2 regions of the Isachenkonia alkalipeptolytica genome follow, and region 1 is predicted to be linked to the other one. Evidence: riboswitches for the same ligand, from Rfam matches in the RefSeq annotation. Region 1 holds a riboswitch; the other holds the start of a gene.

Region 1 (3,392 bases):
TCCGGGAAGCGCATGGGACATGCCGGGGCCATTATCTCCGGAGGAAAGGGCACCGCCGAGGAAAAAATCAACGTGATGAAAGCTTCCGGGATTGCGGTGGCGGATACACCCTCCACCATGGGAAAGACCTTGGTGAGCCTTATGGAAAGTCAAAAGTAATGTAAAAACTGCCTCTGAGTAAGGGGCGGTTTTTTTATAGAACAGCCCTCGAGTTTCCCCGGTGCTTCCGTCGAAAAAAGGAAGGGATGGTAACGATGGAAGGAAATCTGTTATAATAGAAAGGGAAAGGTCTTATACAGGAAAGTGGGAATACAGCAGTTCCTAGAGAGAACAGGTGATAAACGATGAAAAGTCCGGAAAACAAAGCCTTTGAACTGGGGGTAAGGTATTTATCCTACCGCAATCGCAGCGAAAAGGAAATCAGGGATTACCTGATGAAAAAAGAGTTTGATGAGGCATCGATTGAAAAAGCCCTAAAAAAGCTACAGTACTACGGGTATCAGAACGATGAGACCTTCGTCAAAGAGATCATTCGTCAAAAGGGAGAGGGGGCCGGGAAAGGCCGGGGCTTTATTAAAAACCACCTGAAGGATAAAGGGGTGGAGGAGGCTCTGATTGAAAAAGGGTTAAGAGAATATTATCCTCCGGAGCTGGAACGGGAGATCGCTCTTACCCAAAGCATGAAGTTTTTCAAGAGCAAAGAAAAACTCCCCTTAAACCAAATCAAATCCAAACTTTCCCAGCGACTGGCTTCCAGGGGGTTCTCCTTTGAAATTATAAAAACCTGTCTCGATGATCTCTCCGGGAGTCCGGAAGTCCAAAACATCATGAAGGCCCAGGAAAACGTACATTTTGAAAAAGCTCTGATAGAAGGGGAAAAAGCCCGGGAAAAGGCAAAGAAGAAGTACAAAAATGATTACCAGATCTATGGAAAGGTCTATGAGACCCTGGTAAGAAAAGGCTTTGACAGAGAGATGATTCAGCAGGTGATGGAGGGCTTAAAGAAATAAGGGATAAAAAATATTGACAGGGAGAAAAACTAGTGATATATTTAAGAAAATTTCATAACAATCTTCAGGGCAGGGTGTGATTCCCGACCGGCGGTAAAGTCCGCGAGCCACAGTGTGGTTGATTTGGTGCAACTCCAAAACCGACAGTAAAGTCTGGATGGAAGAAGAAGAGGATGGAACGGAACTCCTTTACAAGGGAGGGCCGATTTCAATTGTTTGGGAATGAAATTCCTGTAAAAACCACGTACCTGGAGATCCAATCTTCAGGTTTTTTTATGCAATAAAATGAGGGAATAAAAAGAATTCAAAAAAATGAAAAAGATTGTAGGAATTATGGGGAATCAAGGGTATAAAGGTAAAAGACAGGAAAACAAATCTTTATTTGAGGACGTGATGCAATCAATGGATCAACAAGATCAACAAGAACAACAAGAACAACAAGAACAACGAGATCAACAATACATGAGACAGGCCATGGAACTGGCAGAAAAGGCCCGGGGAAGAACCAGTCCCAATCCCTTAGTGGGCGCGTTGATTGTAAAAGAGGGGAAGGTGATCGGTAAGGGGTATCATAAAAAACACGGGGACCACCACGCCGAGGTCAATGCTTTTAACTCCACAAAGGAAAAGGCTGAAGGCGCCACCCTGTATGTAACCTTAGAACCCTGCTTTCATTACGGCAATACCCCCCCTTGCGTGGACCGGGTGATCGAGGAGGGAATCCGCCGGGTGGTCATCGGCCTGAAGGATCCCAATCCCCTGGTGGGAGGCAAAAGCATTGAAAAATTAAAAAAACGGGGCATTGAAGTTCGGGAAGGAGTTCTTGAAGAGGTATTGAAAGAACAAAACCGGATTTTCTTGGAATATATCCAAACCCAAAAACCCTACACCGTAATAAAGACCGCCATGAGTCTTGACGGTAAGATTGCTACATCCTCGGGAGAATCCCAGTGGATTACCGGAGAAAAGGCACGGGCATACGTGCATACCCTCCGGGATCAGATGTCGGGGATCATGGTGGGGGTGGGTACCGTTATTGAAGATGACCCTTCCTTAACTACCCGGCTCCAAGACCAAAAGGGCAAGGATCCCCATCGAATTGTTGTGGACACCCGGGGGCGCATTCCCCTTACAGCAAAGATTTTACACCTGGACTCTGAAGCGAAGACCATCATTGCCTCCACGGAGCTGATGGAAGAGGATAAGAAAAAGGCCCTGGAAGACCTTGGGGCAACGGTGCTGATGAGTCCCATCAAGAATGAACGGGTGGACTTAAAGCATCTCTTTGATAAGCTGGGGGAACAAAAAATTGACAGTGTCCTTGTGGAAGGGGGCGCCACTTTGAACTTCAGTTTAGTGGAAGAAGCCCTAGTGCACCGGATCATAAGCTTTATCGCTCCGAAGATCATCGGAGGGGAAAGCGCGAAAACCCCGATCGGAGGCCGAGGAATTCTTCGGATGGAAGATGTAATTACCTTAAATAACCTGCAGTATAAACACTTTGGTCAGGACCTGATGATCCAGGGAGACATCCGGTGAAAAATATCATCAGGAACACGGCACAGAGAATGTAAACTAAAGCCCGTGAAAATCGAAAGTTGAAGGCGGTGAAAATATGTTCACAGGAATTATTGAAGAGCTGGGAAGTTTGCTTTCCATAAAAAAAGGAGGAGAGGCTTTTCAGCTGAATGTAAAAGCAAACAAAGTCCTGGGAGACGTGAAGTTGGGAGACAGCATCAATACCAACGGCGTGTGTCTTACCGTGGTGGATTTCAGTCGGGACCGCTTCCGAGCCGATGTGATGCCCGAAACCTTAAGGAAAAGTAATTTAGGGGATTTGCAAATTGGAGATGCGGTTAATTTAGAACGAGCCATGGCCATCGGGGACCGCTTTGGAGGCCATATGGTCTCCGGACACATTGACGGCATGGGGAAAATTTCTAAGTACCGTAAAGAGAAAAATGCCACATGGATTCGAATAGACTGTGATAAAAGTCTGCTGCGGTATATAGTGCCCAAAGGCTCCATTGCCATTGACGGCACCAGTCTTACGGTGGCGACGGTGGATCATAAAGGTTTTGAAGTTTCCATTATCCCTCTGACCGGAGAGGAAACCACCTTATTGAGAAAGCCTCTGGGAGCCATGGTCAATTTAGAATGTGATATGGTAGGAAAGTATATTGAGAAATTCATGAGTACTTCGAAAGAGGCATCCCCGGCGGAGGGAGAAGCATCGAATAAGCCTTCAGGAACCAAGAATGAAGGGTTGACCCTAGAACGTCTTAAACAGCTGGGGTATTAATTGCGGGAAACAAAAATCTAAAACAGATAAAGGATGATGAACATGACGATATTCAATACCGTGGAAGAGGCAATTGAAGA
Region 2 (3,392 bases), on a different contig from region 1:
TCCCAGCCCCGACTTAATGGAAAAGGCCACACCCATGGCCAGCAAAAATAAGCCGGAGATATAAATTAGCAATCGGCGGGCCCATACTTCGGCACTTACCTTCTTTTTGGTTTTTATAGGAAACTCTTTTTTTGTATCGCTTTCTGCAGCCTTGATCATAGAATTTCTTCCTTTCTTTATTCATTAATTTTTATAATTGCATCCTAATAACGTAAATTTCCATTACTATTATAACAGATATTTCATGGTGCTGCCAAAAAACCGAAGGGAAATAAGGACAAAAAGTGTACCAGGGGGTCGGACCCTGTGGTACAAAAAAAGTGTACCACAAGGTCCGACCCCCTGGTACATTTTTGCGGATATTTTGATATCCGAAATACTTCTTGTAATAATCCTCCGAATCATATAAAATAATTAATATGATGACAAAAGATTTATATAATTCTAACTAAAAGGAGAGATTAACCTATGATTTTAATTCAAAATGCAAAGGTCTTCACCATGGAAGGCGACGTTCTCGAAAAAGGGGACGTTCTGGTAAAGGATGGGAAAGTACAGGAAGTGGGAGAGAACCTGGATGCTCCGGATGGGGCAAAAGTAATTGACGGAGAAGGAAAAATACTGATGCCGGGAATGATCGACGCCCACTCCCATTTAGGTTTATTTGAAGACGCCATCGGTTTTGAGGGCAACGATGTGAATGAAATGACAGATCCTTCGACGCCCCACCTACGGGCCATTGACGGGATCAATCCCATGGATAAAACCTTTAAGGATGCGGTAATGGGAGGGATTACCTCCACGGCTACCGGTCCCGGGAGTGCCAATGTCATTGGGGGACAATTTGCGGTGATTAAGACCCACGGAGACTACATCGATGATATGATCATAGAAGAGTATAATGCCATGAAAATTGCCTTCGGAGAAAATCCAAAGCGGGTATATGCGGAGAAGAAAACCTCTCCCATGACTCGAATGGCCACGGCAGCGGTTCTTCGGGAAAACCTTCTGAAGGCGAAGTCTTACAGAGAGAAAAAGGAAGAGGCGGGACTGGACAAGACAAAACTGCCGGCCTTTGATATGAAAATGGAAGCCCTGTTACCGGTTCTGGAGCGAAAGGTGCCCTTAAAAGCCCATGCTCATCGAGCCGACGACATTTTAACGGCGATTCGAATTGCTAAGGAATTTAACACGAAGATTACATTGGAACATTGCACGGAAGGGCATCTGATTGCAGATGTGATCAAAAAAGAAGAACTCACCGCGGTGGTTGGACCGAGCTTTGGCCACAACACCAAGTTTGAGCTGAAAAACAAAACCTTTGAAACCCCGGGGATTCTTAACCGGGCAGGGGTGAAGGTTGCCATTATGACGGACCATCCCGTAATTCCAATCGAAAGCCTTCCCATGGCTGCAGCCCTGGCGGTAAAATCCGGTATGGATGAGCTGGAAGCATTGAAATCCATCACCATTTATCCCGCGGAAATTTTAGGCATGGACAGCCGTTTGGGTAGTATCAAAGCCGGAAAAGACGCGGACTTGGTACTTTGGGATAAAAATCCCTTGGATATTCAGGCGAAGGTGGCCGTAACGATTATCGACGGTGAAGTGGTATACGAAGGGTAAAAGGCTATAAAGAACCTTCCAAAACGGCTTCTTTTGCGGGGAAATCCTGCTTTTGAAGCCGTTGTTTTTTTCAAGCAATAATAATTATCAAAAAACCCTTGCAAAACTCCACGGTTCTCGTTATAATAAAATTGTAACAAAGTTGAATAATGATTTATTCTTCGGGGCAGGGTGAAATTCCCGACCGGCGGTGACAGTCCGCGAATCGATTGATCAATCGATGGAATCGGTGTAATTCCGATACCGACAGTAGAGTCTGGATGGGAGAAGAGGAAGATGCTTTTAGGCTGCTTAAAGTCGCCTAATTGCAGAAGTCGAACCCATTTCCGAAGAGATTTTCTCTTCGGATTTTTTAATTACCGACCACTTCCTTCAGATCCCTCTTTAAAAAAATTTAAGGAGGAATACAACAATGGAAAACACAGAAAGACAAAAAACCTTAGGCTTTAAGGCAACCCTATCTTCAACCAACAGCATGGTGAAAATGGCCATACTTTCGGTTATGGCTTATGTGCTGATGATTATCGATTTTCCCATACCGATCTTTCCTGCATTTTTAAAACTTGACTTAAGCGATGTGCCGGCACTGATCGGGGGATTTGCCCTAGGTCCTGTTGCAGGGGTGATCATTCAAATGGTCAAGGCATTTCTGCACTTTATGACCAACTCCAGTACCGGAGGGGTTGGAAGTTTCGCAAACTTCCTTGTGGGATCAGCCTTAGTGTTTCCCGCAGCCTATATCTATCACATGAATAAAACCCGAAAGAACGCAATGATCGGTATTGTGGTAGGAGCCATATCCATGGCGATTGTGGGTGCGATTGCGAATATCTATATTTTAATTCCTTTCTACGCCAACTTTATGCCCATCGATGCCATCGTAGAAATGGGTACTGCGGTAAACTCCAGGATCGTGGATGTACCAACCCTAGTGCTATACGGTGTTACCCCTTTCAACCTGTTTAAAGGGATCATTATCGGTGCTGTAACGATGCTGATATACAAAAATATTGCTCCCTTATTAAAGAGCAAATAGGAAAGTTAAAGGTAAGATAGGAAAAATATCGAAAGCTTAGGAAATCGCAACAGGTCTCCTGGGCTTTTTTGCTTTTTGAAGCAAATTAGGCGTGGCAAACCCGGCGGTAGCGTGGCAGGCCTTATGGCAGTGTGATAAACTGGCGGTAGCGTGCAGGCCTTTTGGCAGCGTGATAAAACCGGCGGCAACGTGACAAATCTCACCGTATCCAGGCCGTCTCCATCGAACCCGGTTCTTTCCCGGCGGATTTTAATAAAAAAATCCTTGCCTTCTTATGGGTTAAAAAGTAATATGTAAATATATTGTTAAAAATTTGTTTAACTTTAATTTGATGGGATATGTATATTTCTAACAGGGGAATACCGGGGGGCATCTCAACAAGTGAAAAAAGTCGCCGCGGATTCTGATGACTGCAGTCAGGGGCGGTTCACTAACGGGTGTTCGCTTGTATAGGAAAGGAGAGGGTACCATGTGTGGACGTTATCATTTTGAACCCGGGGATTTTCAGGATCTCCTATCGGTGATTAAAGATGTGGAAGAAAGACTGAAGGTCGGGGAAATATTTCCCACCAACGAAGCGCCGGTAATCCTGGGAAAAGGACAGGCGGATTTATACCATTGGGGGTTTCCGAATTTTCGAAACAAACGGCCCATCATCAATGCCCGTTCCGAGTCCGTTGCGGAAAAGCCCATGTTTCAAAAATCCTTTAAAACTCAGCGCTGCATTATT

The links. A riboswitch is a leader RNA that binds a small molecule or an ion and turns the genes downstream of it on or off. The one in region 1 is predicted to bind FMN.
Region 2: linked by a shared signal. The riboswitch ahead of ISALK_RS12940 (ECF transporter S component) and the one ahead of ribD (bifunctional diaminohydroxyphosphoribosylaminopyrimidine deaminase/5-amino-6-(5-phosphoribosylamino)uracil reductase RibD) in region 1 are both predicted to bind FMN.

The regions. Positions count from the first base shown of each region.
Region 1 covers NZ_SUMG01000005.1:70,988-74,379, reverse strand. Annotated here, with positions in the region: gene sucD (succinate--CoA ligase subunit alpha) at 1-159, shown strand, start outside; gene ISALK_RS05825 (regulatory protein RecX) at 345-1,010, shown strand; FMN riboswitch at 1,067-1,183, shown strand; gene ribD (bifunctional diaminohydroxyphosphoribosylaminopyrimidine deaminase/5-amino-6-(5-phosphoribosylamino)uracil reductase RibD) at 1,323-2,549, shown strand; gene ribE (riboflavin synthase) at 2,626-3,312, shown strand; gene ISALK_RS05810 (bifunctional 3,4-dihydroxy-2-butanone-4-phosphate synthase/GTP cyclohydrolase II) at 3,346-3,392, shown strand, end outside.
Region 2 covers NZ_SUMG01000023.1:7,449-10,840, reverse strand. Annotated here, with positions in the region: gene ISALK_RS12950 (YczE/YyaS/YitT family protein) at 1-159, opposite strand, end outside; gene ISALK_RS12945 (amidohydrolase) at 469-1,626, shown strand; FMN riboswitch at 1,780-1,902, shown strand; gene ISALK_RS12940 (ECF transporter S component) at 2,039-2,662, shown strand; gene ISALK_RS12935 (SOS response-associated peptidase) at 3,132-3,392, shown strand, end outside.